Halorhodospira halophila: one gene and its partners. The protein of the gene in region 4 interacts with the protein of the main gene of each other region in a pairwise test. Links are inferred from orthologs where the notes say so. Each region holds a gene or a part of one and is shown on either strand. Other genes may lie near its edges.

What was found.
Region 1: the proteins of groL (region 4) and CCR79_RS11305 interact in binary tests that used the Escherichia coli proteins (3 or more experiments, as listed by UniProt). The link is inferred for Halorhodospira halophila from one-to-one orthologs.
Region 2: the proteins of groL (region 4) and grpE interact in binary tests that used the Escherichia coli proteins (3 or more experiments, as listed by UniProt). The link is inferred for Halorhodospira halophila from one-to-one orthologs.
Region 3: the proteins of groL (region 4) and aceE interact in binary tests that used the Escherichia coli proteins (3 or more experiments, as listed by UniProt). The link is inferred for Halorhodospira halophila from one-to-one orthologs.

The regions. Positions count from the first base shown.
Region 1 is NZ_NHSN01000026.1:9,775-14,079, forward strand. The notes cover bases 1,458-4,305. They hold CCR79_RS11305 (ABC transporter ATP-binding protein), read right to left. Parts: upstream 3,370-4,305; coding sequence 2,545-3,369; downstream 1,458-2,544. Other genes in these bases: mlaD (outer membrane lipid asymmetry maintenance protein MlaD), read right to left, coding at 1,458-1,759; mlaE (lipid asymmetry maintenance ABC transporter permease subunit MlaE), read right to left, coding at 1,772-2,548; CCR79_RS11310 (KpsF/GutQ family sugar-phosphate isomerase), read left to right, coding at 3,482-4,305. Outside these bases: murA (UDP-N-acetylglucosamine 1-carboxyvinyltransferase), read right to left, coding at 1-18; CCR79_RS11280 (BolA family protein), read right to left, coding at 23-274; CCR79_RS11285 (STAS domain-containing protein), read right to left, coding at 337-651; CCR79_RS11290 (MlaC/ttg2D family ABC transporter substrate-binding protein), read right to left, coding at 648-1,274; more of mlaD, read right to left, coding at 1,304-1,457. UniProt on the Escherichia coli protein: Part of the ABC transporter complex MlaFEDB, which is involved in a phospholipid transport pathway that maintains lipid asymmetry in the outer membrane by retrograde trafficking of phospholipids from the outer membrane to the inner membrane.
Region 2 is NZ_NHSN01000018.1:180,242-184,545, reverse strand. What follows is about bases 1,458-4,304. They hold grpE (nucleotide exchange factor GrpE), read left to right. Parts: upstream 1,458-2,446; coding sequence 2,447-3,163; downstream 3,164-4,304. Other genes in these bases: dnaK (molecular chaperone DnaK), read left to right, coding at 3,281-4,304; hrcA (heat-inducible transcriptional repressor HrcA), read left to right, coding at 1,458-2,334. Outside these bases: DNA repair protein RecN, read right to left, coding at 1-194; CCR79_RS08015 (NAD(+) kinase), read right to left, coding at 206-1,126; more of hrcA, read left to right, coding at 1,279-1,457. UniProt on the Escherichia coli protein: Participates actively in the response to hyperosmotic and heat shock by preventing the aggregation of stress-denatured proteins, in association with DnaK and GrpE. It is the nucleotide exchange factor for DnaK and may function as a thermosensor.
Region 3 is NZ_NHSN01000017.1:20,635-25,362, reverse strand. Bases 919-4,189 are described here. They hold aceE (pyruvate dehydrogenase (acetyl-transferring), homodimeric type), read left to right. Parts: upstream 919-1,313; coding sequence 1,314-3,989; downstream 3,990-4,189. Other genes in these bases: aceF (dihydrolipoyllysine-residue acetyltransferase), read left to right, coding at 3,992-4,189; CCR79_RS06075 (DUF502 domain-containing protein), read left to right, coding at 919-1,176. In the rest of the region: fba (class II fructose-bisphosphate aldolase), read left to right, coding at 1-465; more of CCR79_RS06075, read left to right, coding at 535-918; more of aceF, read left to right, coding at 4,190-4,728. UniProt on the Escherichia coli protein: Component of the pyruvate dehydrogenase (PDH) complex, that catalyzes the overall conversion of pyruvate to acetyl-CoA and CO(2).
Region 4 is NZ_NHSN01000033.1:1,903-6,279, forward strand. The notes cover bases 1,103-4,022. They hold groL (chaperonin GroEL), read left to right. Parts: upstream 1,103-1,696; coding sequence 1,697-3,349; downstream 3,350-4,022. Other genes in these bases: groES (co-chaperone GroES), read left to right, coding at 1,331-1,621; CCR79_RS12420 (lysophospholipid acyltransferase family protein), read left to right, coding at 3,513-4,022. Also shown: protein-disulfide reductase DsbD, read right to left, coding at 1-761; divalent-cation tolerance protein CutA, read right to left, coding at 776-1,096; more of CCR79_RS12420, read left to right, coding at 4,023-4,377.

The DNA of each region.
Region 1 (4,305 bases), on a different replicon or contig from region 4:
GATGAGCAGTCGCTCCATCGGCCTACCCCGCCTTCTGCTGTTGCTCGTGCTCCGGGGGCGTCAGGGTCCGCATGGAGATGGCGTGCAGGGTATCGTCATCGATGTGGGCGCGCAGGGCGCGATTGACCAGGCGGTGGCGCTGGATGCGCGACAGCCCCTGGAAGTCGGGGCTGACGATGAAGGCACGGAAGTGGCGACCGTCACCACTGACCTCCACCCGAACATCGCTGAGCTGTTCCTGGATCAGGCGTTCGATCTCTTCTGGCTGCATCATGGGGCGATCCCCTCCGGAAACGGACCGCGGGCTCCCCGCGAAGGCGGACGATTATAGCGGATTCAGGCCGGGACGTCGGCGATTTCCAGCACCGACCCGGCCCCACTGGCCCGGACAATGGCCAGCATCTGCTCGGGAACATGGCAAAGGCGCAGCCGCCCGCCCCGCCCCCGGGCTTGCCGGGTCCAGTCGATCAGGAGCGCAACACCGGCGCTGTCGGTCCGCTCCACCTCGGCCAGATCGATCTCGCAGGCCCCGCCCTCAACGGCGAACCGCTCCATGCCCTGCGCCCACAGCTCCCCCACGGTATCGAGCTCCAGGCGCCCTGTAACCCGCCAGCGCCCGTCGGCACCGTTGACGAGGGCCGCGCGGGTCATTCGAAACCGATGTCCCGGTTGCGCTGTGCCATCTCCTCGATCACGGTCTCAAGATCCTTGTCCCGCAGGCGCGACCGGAAGTCCTCGCGGTAGTTGTGGATGAGGCTGACGCCCTCGGCGGTGACATCCACCAGCTTCCAGGCCTCCTCCCGCTCCTCCAGTCGATAGAGGATGCGCGCACGGCTGTCGCCGGAACCGACCTCCATGCCCACCTGGACACCGCCGTCGCGCTGCCGGCTGCCCAGGATGCGCACGTCGACGCCCGTGTAATCCTCCATGCTGGAGGCGTAAGTCCTCAGCAGGCTGCGCTGGAACTCGGTGACGAAGCGCTCGCGGGTCTGCGCGTCGGCGTCCCGCCAGTGCGGCCCGAGAATGCGCGCACCGATCCGGTCGTAATCGATGTGTGGTTCGACCACCGGGGCCAGCTTCTCGTAGAGGGCCACCGGATCGCCAACGATTTCCTCGCCGTGCTCATCGAGCACCCGCATCACCTCGTCGGTCACCTCCTGCACCACCTGCCGCGGGTCCGGCTTGGCCACCGCCTGCCCGGCAGCGAGCGCCAGCACCAGCACCAGCCCCGAGGCCAGTGCCAGATCCCGGGTCCACCGATTCGCCTTGAACATCGCTCCTGCCTCCATCGCGCTTGGCGAACTCAGTCCTGCATGCCGGTAACGAACTGGCCGATGATCCGCTCGAGAACCACGGCCGACTGGGTCTCGGTGATCCGGTCACCATCGGCCAGGGGCTCGGTCTCCCACCCCGGCTCCAGCCCCACGTACTGCTCGCCGAGCAGACCGGAGGTGTAGATGGCCGCCGCACTGTCCGCCGGGATGGCACCGAAGCGTTCGTTGATGCGCATCTTGACCTCGGCCTGGTGGCTGTCCGGATCGAGCCGAATCGCCTCGACCCGCCCCACCCGAACCCCGGCCATGCTCACCGGCGCCTTCTCGCGCAGGCCGCCGACATTGTCGAACTTGGCCGTAACGTGGTAGCCGGGCGGCTGGCGCAGCTCGGTCAGGCCGCTGACCTGCAGGGCCAGGACCATCATCGCCGCCAGGCCGATGGCCACGAACACCCCGACCCAGATCTCCACGAGCCGCTGACTCATACCCTTGCTCCGTCAGTCGAACATCAGTGCGGTGAGCAGGAAGTCGAGCCCGAGCACCGCCAGCGAGGCGTGCACCACACCGAGGGTCGTCGCCCGGCTGACGCCACTGGAGGTCGGCACCGCCATGTACCCCTTGTGCAGAGCGATCCAACCGACCAGAAAGCCGAAGACGACGCTCTTGATCACGCCGTTCAAGATATCATCCTGAATGGTGACGGCGTTCTGCATGTTGGACCAGAATGCCCCGCCATCCACTCCAACCATGCCCACCGCCACCAGATAGCCGCCGAAAACGCCCACGGCACTGAACACGGCGGCAAGCAGCGGCACCGCCAGCAGGGCGGCGAAAAAGCGCGGCGCCAGGATGCGTCGCTCCGGGTCCACCGCCATCATCTCCATGCTCGAGAGCTGCTCGGTGGCCTTCATCAGCCCCACTTCGGCGGTCAGCGACGAGCCGGCCCGCCCGGCGAAGAGAAGCGCAGTGACCACCGGGCCAAGCTCGCGGACCAGCGACAGGGCGACCATCGTGCCCACCGCCTCGGTGGCCCCAAAGTCCGACAGGGTGTAGTACCCCTGCAGGCCGAGCACCATGCCGACGAACAGCGCCGAGACCAGGATGATCACCAGCGACAACACGCCCACGGCGTAGATCTGTTCGACGAGCAACCGCGGACGCACCACCACCTCGGGAGCGGCCCGCAGGATCCGCCCCATCAGCAGCACCGCCTCACCCAGGCCACGCAGCCCGTTCAGGGTCCGCTGCCCCAACGCCTGGAACAGACCGGTCATCGCCGCCCCCCGCCGATCAGCTCGTCGGCCAGCCCGGGCGCCGGATAGTGGAACGGCACCGGCCCGTCCGGCCGGGCATCAATGAACTGGCGCAGCGACTCCGACTGCGCCTCCTGCAGGGCCGCCGGGGTGCCCTCGGCGATGACCGCCCCGTCGGCCAGTACGTAGACGTAATCCGCGATGGCCAGGGTCTCCTGGACGTCGTGGGAAACCACCACCGAGGTCAGGCCGAGGACATCGTTGAGCCGCCGAATCAGGTCCACCAGCACCCCCATGGTGATCGGGTCCTGGCCGGCGAAGGGCTCGTCGTACATCACCATCGCCGGATCCATGGCGATGGCCCGGGCCAGGGCCACCCGCCGGGCCATGCCGCCGGAGAGCTCCGCCGGCATCAGCTCCCGGGCGCCACGCAGCCCCACCGCCTCGAGCTTGAGCAGAACCAGGGTCTCGAGCAGGGATTCGGGGAGCCGGGTGTGCTCACGCAGCGGGAAAGCCACATTCTCGAAGACTGACAGGTGGGTGAACAGCGCCCCGCTCTGGAACAGCACCCCCATGCGCCGACGCAGGCGATAAAGCGCCTGGCGACCGAGGCGGGGCACCTCCTCGCCCATGACCTCCACCGAGCCGGCCCCGGGCCGGAGCTGACCGCCCAGCACGCGCAGGAGGGTGGTTTTGCCCGTGCCACTCGGGCCCATGATGGCGGTCACCCGACCCCGCCGGATGTCGAGGTCCACGCCATCGAAGATCGCCCGGCCGCCGCGCTCGACCCGCAGGCCACGCACCCGCGCCAAGATCTCGTCGCCGGTGTCTGCGACGCCCATCAGCCTACTCGGTTCTGGAAAAGGGACCGGCAGTATCCATCCCCGCGCCGGGGTGGTCAATTCTGCCCCGGGGGTTGTCCGATCCGGCGAACAGATGTCGTAGAATGGACGGATGACGCCCATGCGCACCCTGATCGAACGGCACCAAGGCGCCCCGGAAGAAGGCGACGAGCGACTCCGAGCCCTCGGTCGCGCCGTCCTGCAGCTCGAGGCCGATGCCGTCGCTGCCCTCGGCGAGCGCATCGACCAGCCTTTCAGCGAAGCGTGCCGGCACATGCTCGCCTGCCGTGGACGGGTGATCGTCACCGGGATGGGCAAGTCCGGGCACATCGGCTCGAAGATGGCCGCCACCCTGGCGAGCACCGGGACACCGGCATTCTTTGTCCACCCCGGCGAGGCCAGCCACGGCGACCTGGGCATGGTCACCCCCGACGATGTGGTCATCGCGCTGTCGAACTCCGGCGAGACCGACGAGCTCACCGCCATCCTGCCGCTGATCAAGCGCCTCGGGGTGCCGCTGATCGCCCTCACCGGACGTCCGGAGTCGACCCTGGCCCGGGCTGCCTCGGTCCACCTGAACGTCGGCGTCGAACAGGAGGCCTGCCCTCTCGGGCTGGCGCCCACGGCAAGCACGACGGCCACCCTGGCCATGGGCGACGCCCTCGCCGTCGCACTGCTCGATGCGCGCGGCTTCACCGCCGAGGACTTTGCCCGTTCGCACCCCGGCGGCAAACTCGGACGCCGGCTGCTGCTCCATATCGAGGACATCATGCAGACCGGCGAGCGCATCCCCCGCGTCGCCCCCGGAACTGCTCTCCGTGACGCCCTGCTGGAGATCAGCCGCAAGGGGTTGGGCATGACCGCCATCGTCGACGAGGAGCAGCGGGTGCTGGGCATCTTCACCGACGGCGACCTGCGCCGGACCCTGGACCGCGG
Region 2 (4,304 bases), on a different replicon or contig from region 4:
CTGACCTCCGCGCGCTCCGCCCCGGGGCGGATGATCTCGGACCGGGCGCGGTCGCCGAGGCAGAGGCCAAGGGCGTCGAGGAGGATGGACTTGCCGGCACCGGTTTCGCCGGTCAGCACATGCATGCCCGCGCCGAACTCCAGATCGAGCTGATCGACGATGGCGAAGTCGCGGATGTGGATCTCCCTGAGCACAGCGCTTCTCCCTATGCGCCGAAGGGTTCGATGTTGCACAGCGGCCCGCCCCAGCCGAGCTTGGCGCGGAGCAGGTTGAAGTAGCTGTAGCCCGGCGGATGGACCAGGCGGATCGGGCTCGGGTGGGCCCGCACCACCAGCCGGCTGTCCTCCTGGAGGGTCAGGTCCCTCTGGCTGTCGCAGCTGACCCGGACGTGCTCGATGAACCGCGGGTGGACATCGATCTCGATCCGGCTGTCTCCATCGACCACGAGTGGCCGATTACTCAGCGTGTGCGGACAGACCGGCACTAGAACCATGGCGTGCAGGTTAGGGTGGGCGATGGGCCCGCCTCCGGCCATGGCGTAGGCCGTCGAGCCGGTCGGTGTGGCAATGATCAGTCCGTCGGAGCGGTGATCGCTCAGCGGCTCGCCGTCGATCCGCGTGACCAGTTCGATCATCCGCGCGGTGTTCCAGCGGTGCAGGACCACCTCGTTGATGGCCACGTCCTCGCGGAGCAGCGTATCATCCTGGTTGGAGCGGATCTCGGCGCGCAGGATCAGCCGCTCGTCGACGACGTGCTGCCCGTCCAGGATCTGCGCGACCTCGTCCAGATGCTCGGGTGCGATGTCGACCAGGAACCCCAGCCGGCCGCGGTTGATGCCCATCAGGGCGACATCCCGCCGGCCGGCCACGGCCCGGGCGATGTGGATCAGGGTGCCGTCGCCCCCGATGGCGATGATCAGATCGCAGGCATCGAGCAGGGCTTCACGGGGCACGCGCTGCAGGTGGTGATCACCGGTCTCCGGCATGGACTGCTCATCGAGCAACGCCGTACAGCCGCGCGCTTCCAGCATGGGCAGCAAGCGCTCGACCAGCCCGGTGATGGCCGGGTCGCCGGGTTTGCCGGTGATGCCGACGGTGGGGAAGGGCGGTGGTGGATGTACGTCCATGGTCGGGAACGGTATCACGTCGCCCAGGGGGCGCCAATTGGCCGGCGACTGGCGCGTTGACGGTCGTTCGCGCGGCTTGCTAGCCTCTGATCGCACTTTGAGCGCCCTAAGTGCAACCCCCGCGAAATCGCGCAACCCGTGGTGCATGAGCCATGAGCCCGCCGCACGACCTGGAGCTGGGCGACCGCGCGCGCACCCTGCTCCGCACGCTGGTGCGTCGCTACATCGACAGCGGCAGGCCGGTCGGGTCGCGCAGCCTGGCCCGTGAAGCCGGGCTGTCCGTCAGCCCAGCCACGGTGCGCAACGTCATGGCCGACCTCGAGGAATTGGGCTATCTGGTCTCGCCGCACACCTCGGCCGGTCGGGTGCCGACCGATCGGGGCCTGCGCTTCTACGTCGACTGCCTGCTCCAGGTCCAGCCCATCGAGGGCGACACCGTCGAACAGCTCCGCCGGCGTCTGGTTCGCGACCGGGAGGAGGGGGCGGAGGAGTTGGCCGACTCCGCCTCGGACCTGCTCTCGCAGTTGACCCGGCTGGCCGGTGTGGTGACCCTCCCGCGCTGCGACTGGGCGGTGCTGCGCCACGTTGAGTTCCTGCCGCTGTCCGACCGTCGCGTGCTAGCGATCCTGGTGATCAATGAGCGGGATGTGCAGAACCGCGTCATCCGCACCGAGCGCGACTTCTCCGAGGCTGAGCTTCAGCGCATCGCCAACTACCTCAATGCGGAGTTCGCCGGCGTGGAGCTGCCGCGCGTGCGCCAGCGCCTGCTCGCCGCCATGCAGGCCGATCAGCAGCGGCTCGACGAACTCATGCGCTCGGCGGTGGAGGTCGGCGAGAAGGCCCTGGCGGAGGAGCAGGACGACGAGGGGTACGTGGTCGCGGGTCAGACCAATCTGATGGAGTTCGAGGAACTCTCCGATGTGGACCGGCTGCGCCAGCTGTTCGAGGCCTTCACGCAGAAGCGTGACATCCTCCACCTGCTCGATCGCTGCGCGCGGGCCGATGGCGTCCAGATCTACATCGGCCAGGAGGCCGGTTACGAGGTCTTCGACGGTCTCTCGCTGGTGACGGCCCGTTACGGGGTCGCCGGTGAGGCGGCCGGGGTGCTCGGGGTGATCGGGCCGACCCGCATGGCCTACGACCGGATCATTCCGATCGTCGACATCACCGCCCGATTGGTCGGCTCGGCCTTGAATCCGCCGCGCTAGATCCCCACACCTGTGCCCAGGCAGGAGGCAGTGCACCCGGTGGCCGCGCTTGGGGCGCCCGGTGGTGGGCTGCCAGTAACCGTTTTCCGGCTCAATCCAGCGGAGCAGCCATATGACTGATAACCAGCGACAGAGCACGACCGAGGAGCAGCCCGAGGTGCGCGGCGACGCGCAGGCAACCGCCGAGGCGTCGGAGCAGAAGCACACCCGTCAGGCCTCGGAGGCGCTCGAGGGCGAGCTCCAGAGCGGCGATTCGGCGAGCGAGGGCGCCGCGGCGGACGAGGCCGGTACCAGCGCCGAGGACCTGGAGCAGCGTATCGAGGAACTCGAGAACGCCCTTGCTGACGCCGAGCGGAAGGCCCAAGAGAACTGGGATCAGGTGCTGCGCATGCGCGCCGAGCTGGAGAACGCGCAGCGCCGCGCGGAAAAGGATGTCGACCAGGCCCGGCGGCAGGGGCTCGAGAAGGTCTGCGGCGATCTCCTGCAGGTCAAGGACAGCCTGGAGATGGGCGTCCAGGCGGCCGAAGACGCCGAGGCCGATCGCGAGAAGCTCCTCGAGGGCTCGCAGTTGACCCTCAAGATGCTCAATCAGGTCTTCGAGCGCTTCGAGATCGAGGAGATCAACCCGCTGGGCGAGCGTTTCAACCCCGACTACCACGAAGCTATGGCGACGCAGCCCAGCGAAGAGCAGGAGCCGAACACCGTGCTCCACGTGGTGCAGAAGGGCTACCGCCTGCAGGATCGCCTGCTGCGCCCGGCACTGGTGGTGGTGGCCAAGAAGGCCGACGGCAGTGCGGGCAGCGGTGGCTCGGTGGACGAGACCGCCTAAAGGCACGCGATTCGGCGCGATTCAAACCGGGCCCTTGAAAAAGCCGATGGGGCACCGCACTTAAGGGGCAGAAGGCAATCAGGCCCGGACAGATTCAACGGTTAGCAGGAGCGAATTATGGGTAAGATCATCGGCATCGACCTGGGCACGACCAACTCGTGCGTGGCGGTCATGGAGGGCAATAAGACCCGCGTGATCGAGAACGCGGAGGGCGATCGGACCACCCCGTCGGTGGTGGCTTTCGCCGAGGATGGCGAGGTGCTCACCGGCGCCCCGGCCAAGCGGCAGTCGGTCACCAACCCGGAGAACACCATCCATGCGGTCAAGCGCCTGATCGGCCGGCGCTTCGACGAGGATGTCGTCCAGCGCGACATCAAGGAGATGCCGTACAAGATCGTCAAGGCGGACAATGGCGACGCCTGGGTCGAGGCGCAGGGTAAGAAGATGGCGCCGCCGGAGGTCTCGGCGCGCACCCTGCAGAAGATGAAGAGCACCGCCGAGGACTACCTGGGTGAGGAGGTCACCGAGGCAGTGATCACCGTCCCGGCGTACTTCAACGACTCCCAGCGTCAGGCCACCAAGGATGCCGGCAAGATCGCCGGACTCGAGGTCAAGCGCATCATCAACGAGCCGACGGCGGCGGCGCTGGCCTACGGCCTGGACAAGGAGGGCGGCGACAAGAAGGTCGCGGTCTACGACCTGGGCGGCGGCACCTTCGACGTGTCGATCATTGAGATCGCCGAGGTCGACGGCGAGAAGCAGTTCGAGGTCCTCTCCACCTCCGGCGATACCTTCCTGGGGGGCGAGGATTTCGACAAGCGGATCATCGACTACCTGATCCAGGAGTTCAAGAAGGACCAGGGCATTGACCTCGGCCAGGATCACCTGGCGCTGCAGCGCCTGCGCGAGGCGGCCGAGAAGGCCAAGGTGGAGCTCTCCTCGAGCCAGCAGACCGAGATCAATCTGCCCTACATCACCGCGGATCAGAGCGGTCCGAAGCACATGGCCATCAAGCTCACCCGGGCCAAGCTCGAGTCGCTGGTCGAGGACCTGGTCGAGCGCACCATCGAGCCGTGCAAGACCGCGCTCAAGGACGCAGGCCTGGCGGCCAGCGACATCCAGGACGTGATCCTGGTCGGTG
Region 3 (4,728 bases), on a different replicon or contig from region 4:
TACAAGTTCACCCGTCCGCCCACGGGCGACATCCTGGCCATCAGCCGGATCAAGGAGATCCACCAGCGCCTGCCGGACACCCACCTGGTCATGCACGGCAGCTCCCAGGTGCCGCAGGAGTGGCTGGAGCTGATCAACCAGTTCGGCGGTGAGATCCCCGAGACCTACGGCGTACCGGTCGAGGAGGTCCAAGAGGGCATCCGCAACGGGGTGCGCAAGGTCAACATCGATACCGACCTGCGCCTGGCCTCCACCGGCGCGGTGCGCAAGCACCTGGCCGAGAACCCGTCCAACTTCGACCCGCGCAAGTTCCTGAAGGCCTCCACCGAGGCTATGAAGGAGATCTGCAAGGCCCGCTACGAGGCCTTCGGCTCGGCGGGGATGGCGTCCAAGATCAAGCCGGTCCCCCTAGAGACCATGGTCGAGCGTTACGAGTCCGGCGAGCTCGCCCCCAAGGTGAGCTGAACCGGGAGCTGTCCCCAGAGCCTTGCCGGGGCGCCACGGCGCCCCGGCAAGCCAGCGGGGAGCAATACCATGCGCAGGATTAGCGGTATTTTCCTCAAGGGGCTGCTGGCGGTTCTGCCGGCGGTCGTCACCCTCTATCTTCTCTACTGGCTGATCATGACCGCCGAGCGGGCGCTCGGGAGCGTCGTGCAGCTGATCATCCCCGAGACCTGGTATCACCCCGGCCTGGGCGTGGCCCTGGCACTGGCCGGCATCTTCGCCATCGGCGTCCTCCTCAACTTCTACCTTCTGCGCCGCCTGTGGGAGTGGTTCGAGCAGATCCTCCTGCAGCTGCCGGTGGTCAAGACCATCTACGGGGCGGTGCAGGACCTGACCGGGTTTGTCTCCCGGGCCGAGGAGCTGGGCGACCAGGTGGTCACGGTGCCGCTGCCCGGTAGCGATTACCGGGTGCTCGGCGTGGTGACGCGCAGGCAGTGGGCGGGGGTGGCCGAAGGGCTCGGTGACGAGCACACCATCGCCGTCTACACCCCCATGAGTTACCAGGTGGGTGGCTACACGCTGCTGGTTCCGGCCTCGGTGGTCGAGCCCGTCGATATGAGTGTCGAGGACGCCATGCGCTTTGCGGTCACCGCGGGGATGTCGACGCGCAAGAGCGCCTCGCTCGACGAGCTGCTCGAGGAACCGCCCGAGGGAGCGGAGAGGCAGCCGTGACCTAGCGACGACAAGAACAACAAAGCTCGCCCGTCTGCGGGGATCCCCCGGGGGCCCACAAGGCCGCCGGGTGCGGGACGGCCACCCGCCGTGTCGCGCCCCGTGGGTCCCGGCGACTCTTAACCAGGAGGTGGACCATGAAATCGATACCCGAGTTGCGCGACGATCCGGATCCGGAGGAGATCCAGGAGTGGCTCGACGCCCTGGATGCGGTGATCGAGCACGAGGGGCCCGAGCGGGCGCAGCAGATCCTCGAGCACCTGGTCAGCAAGGGCCGGCGCCGGCTCGGCCATCTGCCCTTCAAGGCCACCACCGGCTACATCAACACCATCCCCCGGCACCTCGAGGTGCGCCCGCCGGAGTACACCGATCACCACCTGGAGTGGCGTATCCGGGCGCTGGTGCGCTGGAACGCCATCGCCATGGTGGTTGCCGCCAACCGTGAGCACGACGGCATCGGCGGGCACATCGCCAGCTACGCCTCGGCCTGCACCCTCTACGAGGTCGGCTTCAACCACTTCTGGCGGGCGCCCAACGAGGAGCAGGACGGCGATCTGGTCTTCCTCCAGGGGCACTCCGCGCCGGGGATCTACGCCCGCGCCTTCCTCGAGGGGCGGCTCAGCGCCGAGCAGCTGGCCGGTTTTCGTCAGGACGTCGACGGCGACGGCATCAGCTCCTATCCCCACCCTTGGCTGATGCCCAACTTCTGGCAGTTCCCCACCGTCTCCATGGGCCTCGGCCCGATCCAGGCGGTGCAGCAGGCGCGCATGATGAAGTACCTGCACCACCGCGGGATCGAGGACACCGCAGACCGCAAGGTCTGGTGCTTCATGGGCGACGGCGAGATGGACGAGCCGGAGTCGATGGGCTCGATCGGCCTGGCCGCCCGCGAGCAGCTCGACAACCTGATCTTCGTGGTCAACTGCAACCTGCAGCGCCTCGACGGTCCGGTGCGCGGCAACGGCAAGATCATCCAGGAGCTCGAGGGCGAGTTCCGCGGCGCCGGCTGGAACGTGATCAAGGTGATCTGGGGCTCGCGCTGGGATCCGCTGCTCGAGCTTGACCACGAGGGGCTGCTGCAGCAGCGCATGGAGGAGGCCGTCGACGGCGAGTACCAGGCCTTCAAGGCGCGCGGCGGTGATTACACCCGCAAGCACTTCTTCGCCAAGTACCCGGAGCTGGAGAAGATGGTCGCCGGCATGTCCGACTACGACATCTACCGGCTCAACCGCGGTGGCCACGACCCGCACAAGGTCTACGCGGCCTACCACGCCGCGGTGAACCATACCGGGCAGCCGACCGTGATCCTGGCCAAGACCGTCAAGGGCTACGGCATGGGCGAGGCCGGCGAGGGGCAGAACATCACCCACCAGCAGAAGAAGATGGGTGAGAACGCCCTGCGCCGGTTCCGCGACCACTACGAGATCCCCATCCCCGACGAGCAGCTCAAGGAGACGCCCTTCTACAAGCCCGATGACGACGCCCCGGAGATGCGCTACCTCCACGAGCGTAGGCAGGCCCTGGGCGGCTACATGCCGGTGCGCTACGAGCGGGCGCCGGCGCTCGAGGTCCCGCAGCTCTCCGCCTTCGACGCGCTGCTCAAGGACAGCGGCGAGCGGGAGCTGTCCACCACCATGGCCTTCGTGCGCGCGCTGACGGTGCTCACCCGCGACAAGCAGATCGGCCAGCGGGTGGTGCCCATCATCCCCGACGAGGCGCGCACCTTCGGGATGGAGGGGCTGTTCCGTCAGCTCGGCATCTACTCCAACGTGGGGCAGCTCTACGAGCCCGAGGACGCCGATCAGCTGATGTCCTACCGCGAGGCGCAGACCGGGCAGATCCTCGAGGAGGGGCTGGATGAGGCCGGTGCCATGTCCTCGTGGATGGCGGCGGCCACGGCCTACGCCAACCACGGCGTCAACATGATCCCCTTCTACATCTTCTACTCCATGTTCGGCTTCCAGCGGGTGGGGGACCTGTGCTGGGCCGCCGGGGATATCCAGGCCCGGGGCTTCCTGATTGGTGGCACCGCCGGCCGGACCACCCTCAACGGCGAGGGGCTGCAGCACCAGGACGGCCACAGCCACGTCCTCGCCTCGACCATCCCCAACTGCGTCTCCTACGACCCGGCCTTCGACTACGAGCTGGCGGTGATCGTCCAGGACGGGCTGCGCCGGATGTACGCCGAGCAGGAGAACTGCTTCTACTACCTGACCGTCTACAACGAAAACCACACCCATCCGGCGATGCCCGAGGGGGCCGAGGAGGGCATCCGCCGCGGCATGTACCTCTTCCGCGCCGGCCCCAAGAAGAAGGGGCCGCGGGTGCAGCTGATGGGCTCGGGGAGCATCTTCCGCGAGGTGATCGCCGCCGCGGAGCTGCTCGCTGGCGATTTCGGCGTCCATGCCGATATCTGGAGCTGCCCCTCGTTCACCGAGCTGGCCCGCGACGGCATGGCCTGCGCCCGGGGCAACCGCCTCCACCCGGAGTCCGAGCGTCGGCAGTCGTACCTGCAGGCGTGCCTGGAGGGCTACAGTGGCCCGGCCATTGCCGCCACCGACTACATGCGCGCCTACCCGGATCAGATCCGTCCCTACATCGGACGCAAGTTCTGGTCCCTGGGTACCGACGGCTTCGGCCGCTCGGATACCCGCGAGAAGCTGCGGCGCTTCTTCGAGGTGGATCGCTACCACATCGCCGCGGCAGCCCTCTACGCCCTGGCCGATGAGGGCGAGATCGAGGCCGGGAAGGTCAGCGAGGCCATCGGCAAGTACCAGCTGGCGGCGGATGCCCCGAACCCGTGGGAGGTGTGACCGTGGCGGAACAGGAGCTCAAGGTACCGGATATCGGCGGCTTCGAGGCCGTGGAGGTGATCGAGGTCCTGGTCGCGCCCGGGGACCGGATCGAGCCGGAGCAGTCGCTGATTACCCTCGAGTCCGACAAGGCGAGCATGGAGGTGCCGGCGGAGGTCGGGGGCGAGATCCGGGCGGTGCACATCGCCGTCGGTGATATGGTCTCCGAGGGGAGTGTGATCGCCACCGTCGACACGGCCGCCGCCGATGCCGCATCCGGGCCGGCTGAGCCGGCGGCACCGGCCGAGGCCCCGGCTGCTGAGGGCGCCCCGGCCGAGGAAACGGCCGGATCGTCCGGAAGCGAGAAGCCGGCCGGCGGATCGGCGCCGGTGGCCCCTGCGCCCGCCCCGGCGGGCAGCGGCACAGGGCCCGCCGCGTCCAGCGGCGGGCAGCCGCCGATCGATCGCGACGGCCACCGCGCCGCCCACGCCAGCCCTTCGGTTCGTCGCTACGCCCGCGAGCTCGGCGTCGACCTCGGGCGCGTCAGCGGCAGCGGACGCAAGGGGCGTATTCGGCGCGAGGACGTGGAGGCCTACGTCAAGCGCGTGATGCAGGGCCAGGAGGTCCCGCCAACGGGTGCCGCCGCCGGCGCCCCGGCCGCCGAAGGGGTCGGGATCCCGCCGATCCCCGAGCAGGACTTCAGTCGTTTCGGCGAGGTGGAGCGGGTGGCGCTGACCCGCATCCAGCGGCTCTCGGGGCC
Region 4 (4,377 bases):
CCGGAGAGCCCGGCCAGGGCGCCGGCCAGCGCGTAGGTAATCGCCATGCCTTGGACGTAGACGAAGGACAACCAAAGCGCGCGCCCGGTACCGGGCCGGCCTCCGCCGGGCTGACTGCCGACGATCAGCCCCGAGAGGATCGGGATCATCGGGTAGATGCAGGCGGTGAAGGCGAGCAGCAGCCCGGCGACGAAGAATCCCCCGAGGATGGCCCAGAGGTTGCCGCCGCCGAGCAGCGCCTGCAGGTCCCCCATGGGCCCCTGACCACTGCCGGCCCCGCCGGCGGGGCCGCCGGAGCCATCACTGTACTGCACGGCACCGGAGCCGAGGTCGGCCTCCAGGCTGCTTGGCGGGTAGCAGAGGGAATCGGGCTCGTTGCAACCCTGGAACTCGGCGTAGAGCTGCGCCCCCTCGCCGATCGGCTCCGCGGTCTCCAGGTGCACCTGCAGCGTGCCCCGGTAGATGACCACATCGCCGAAGAACTCGTCGGAGAACGACTCGCCGCTCGGGTACGCGACCTCGACGATCTCGTTATCACCGTCGCGCAACTCGAAGTCGAAGGCGTGGCGGTAGAGGTAGTGGTCCTCAGCCACGTCCCAGCGTGCGACCAGGCGATCCTCGCCCACCTGTTCGACGGTGAACGGGAAGATCTCCTGCTGATCCACCATTCCCTGTGCCGGGGCGGCCGCAATCAGCAGACCCAGCGCCAGCCACAGCGCCGCGATCAGACCGCCTCGGTCGTAACGCATCCTGCCCTTCATCGGCTTACACCCTCCTACCGGGTTTCATCGCGTATCCAGTCCAGGAAGCCTGCCAGGCCCTTTTCGATGCCGACCGCGATGACCTCTGGAAGTTCATACGGATGCCGCTCCACAAGCATCCCCTCCAATCGGGTGTAGGCAAAATCCGATGTCTTGATCACCAACAGGCACTCGGTCTCCGCCTGCGCCTCTCCCTCCCAGTAGAAGACGGAGGTCACCCCCGGGACGATGTTGACGCAGGCGGCCAGCCGCGCCTCCACCACCTCGCCGGCGAGCCGGCGGGCGGTCTCCTCATCGGGGCAGGTGCACAGGACGACCAGTTCTCGACTCGACATGGCTGCACCTCCTCGGTCGTTGAACAGGGGTTGAATTCTACCATCGGCGTCCTCATCCACCGGGTACCGGCAGGGAACGTCACCCGAAGCAGGTGTCGGAAGCCCTTGACGGAGAAGAACCGAACGATATGATTAGCACTCACGGTTACCGAGTGCTAACAGCTAGCAGGCCGCGGGAAGCGCGGCGAACCAGATCCCAGAGTCCACGACCAAAGAGAGAGGGAGAGAGGACCGATGAGCATCCGTCCCCTGCACGACCGAGTGGTCATCCAGCGCCTTGAAGAAGAGCGCACTTCCCCGGGCGGCATCGTCATCCCGGACACCGCGGCCGAGAAGCCGATGAAGGGCAAGGTCATCGCTGTCGGCAACGGCAAGATGCTCGACAACGGCGAGCGTCGCCCCGTCGAGGTGAACGTCGGCGACCAGGTCCTGTTCGGCAAGTACGCCGGCACCGAGGTCAAGATCGACGGCCAGGATTACCTGGTGATGCGCGAGGACGACATCATGGCCGTCTTCGAGGGCTGACGCAGCGCCGACTTCCAACGCGCAGCGAGCCAGACACCCGAGACCCGAACACCGAATCGAGCAGAGGAGCCAACCATGGCTGCGAAGGAAATCCGTTTCTCCGATGATGCGCGCCAGCGCATGATGAGCGGCGTCAACCAGCTGGCCAACGCCGTCAAGGTCACCCTCGGCCCGCGCGGCCGTAACGCCGTCCTCGAGAAGAGCTTCGGCGCCCCCACCGTCACCAAGGACGGCGTCTCCGTCGCCAAGGAGATCGAGCTCGAAGACCACTTCGAGAACATGGGCGCGCAGATGCTCAAGGAGGTCTCCTCGCAGACCTCGGACGTCGCCGGTGACGGCACCACCACCGCGACCGTCCTGGCCCAGGCCATCCTGCGCGAGGGCATGAAGTCCCTGGCCGCGGGCATGAGCCCGATGGAGCTCAAGAAGGGCATCGAGAAGGCCACCGAGACGGCCTCCAACTACCTGGCCAACGAGCTGTCCAAGCCCTGCGAGGACGACAACTCCATCGCCCAGGTCGGCACCATCTCCGCGAACTCCGACGAGGCCGTGGGCCGAATCATCGCCGATGCCATGGGCAAGGTCGGCAAGGAAGGCGTGATCACCGTCGAGGAGGGCTCCGGCCTGGAGAACGAGCTGGATGTTGTCGAGGGGATGCAGTTCGACCGCGGCTACCTCTCCCCCTACTTCGTCACCGATCAGCAGACGATGAAGGCGGAGCTCGAGGACGCGGCGATCCTCCTCCACGACAAGAAGATCTCCAACATCCGCGATCTGCTGCCGCTGCTCGAGGGCGTGGCCAAGCAGAACCGGCCGCTGCTGATCATCGCCGAGGAGGTTGAGGGCGAGGCCCTGGCCACGCTGGTGGTCAACAACCTGCGCGGCATCGTCAAGGTCGCCGCGGTCAAGGCGCCCGGCTTCGGTGACCGCCGCAAGGCCATGCTCCAGGACATCGCCATCCTCACCGGCGGCACGGTCATCTCCGACGAGGTCGGCATGACCCTGGAGAACGCCACGGTCGACGACCTGGGCACCGCCAAGAAGGTGCAGATCTCCAAGGAGGAGACCACCATCGTCGGCGGCGCCGGCCGTCACGACGACATCATGGCCCGCGTCGAGCAGATCCGTGCGCAGATGGAGGAGTCCACCTCCGACTACGACAAGGAGAAGCTCCAGGAGCGCGTGGCCAAGCTGGTCGGTGGCGTTGCCGTGATCAAGGTCGGCGCGGCCACCGAGGTCGAGATGAAGGAGAAGAAGGCCCGCGTCGAGGACGCCCTGCACGCCACCCGCGCTGCGGTGGAAGAGGGCATCGTCCCCGGTGGTGGCACGGCCCTGATCCGCGCCCTGGCCGCCCTCGAGGGCCTGAGCGGCGCCAACGAGGAGCAGACCCAGGGCGTCGCGCTGGTCCGCCGTGCCATGGAGGAGCCGCTGCGCCAGCTGGTGACCAACGCCGGCGAGGACGCCTCCGTGATCGTCAACAAGGTCAAGGAGGGCAGCGGCAACCAGGGCTACAACGTCGCCACCGGCGAGTACGTGGACCTGGTGCAGGCCGGTGTCCTCGACCCGACCAAGGTCACCCGCTCGGCCCTGCAGAACGCTGCCTCCGTGGCCGCGCTGATGCTGACCACCGAGGCCATGGTCGCCGACCTGCCGAAGAAGGACGACGAAGGCGGTGGCGGCGACATGGGTGGCATGGGCGGCATGGGGGGCATGGGCGGCATGATGTAAGCCGTCCGGTTCCCGGCGCCCTGACGCCGCAACCGAACCCCCGTCGGGCCTCGCCCGGCGGGGGTTTTTTCATGGCTACGGGGGCAGCTTGCGAGGCGGCCGCCAGCGGCCCAAACTACGCTCCCGAGCCGCCCCATTCACCCGAAAAGAGCACGGATCGCCGGTGAGCGAGAAGAAAAAGCGCCGCAAGGGCAAGAAGAAAAAACCGCCGACCAACATTTTCCACCCCGCCTACTGGCCGACCTGGCTCGGGCTCGGGGTGCTGCGCCTGCTCGCACTGCTGCCCATCCCACTGATCGGCCGGCTCGGGGACGGGCTCGGCATGCTGCTCTGGGCGGTCGTGCCGAGCCGGCGTCACATCGTGCGCACCAATCTGGGCCTGGCCTTCCCAGAGCTGGGCACACGGGGACGGCGCCGCCTGGAACGCGCCCACTTCCGCTCGGCCGCCCGCGGCATGCTGGAGGGCGCACTGGCCTGGTGGGCACCCATCAACCGCCTGGCGCCCTACTACACCATCGATGGCCTGGAGCACCTAGAAGCGGCCCGCGAGGGCGGTCGCGGGGTTATCCTGCTGGGGCCGCACTACACCAGCGTAGAGATGTGCGGGAAGATCATCGGTGCCCACGTGGCAGATTTCTACCCGGTCTACAAGCCGGCCAAGGACCGCGCCTTCAACACCGCCATGGTGCGCGCGCGCCGCACCGGCGTGGTCGATGTGCTGCCCAATACCGACATGCGTCGCATCCTGCGCGTGCTGCGTGAAGGCAACGTCGTCTTCTACGCCCCGGACCAGGACTTCGGCCGCCAGGGTTCGGTCTTCGCGCCGTTCATGGGCGTCGAGACCAGCACCCTAACCATGACCGCGCGCCTGGCGCGGAGCACCGGCGCCCGGGTGGTGCCGCTGCACTGCCGGCGCCTGGCCGGCAACCGCTGGCACGTCTTCCTGGAGCCGGCGCTGGAGCCGTTCCCGACGGGCGACGACGTCGCTGACGCCACGCGGATCAATTCGGTCATCGAGGCTCAGGTGC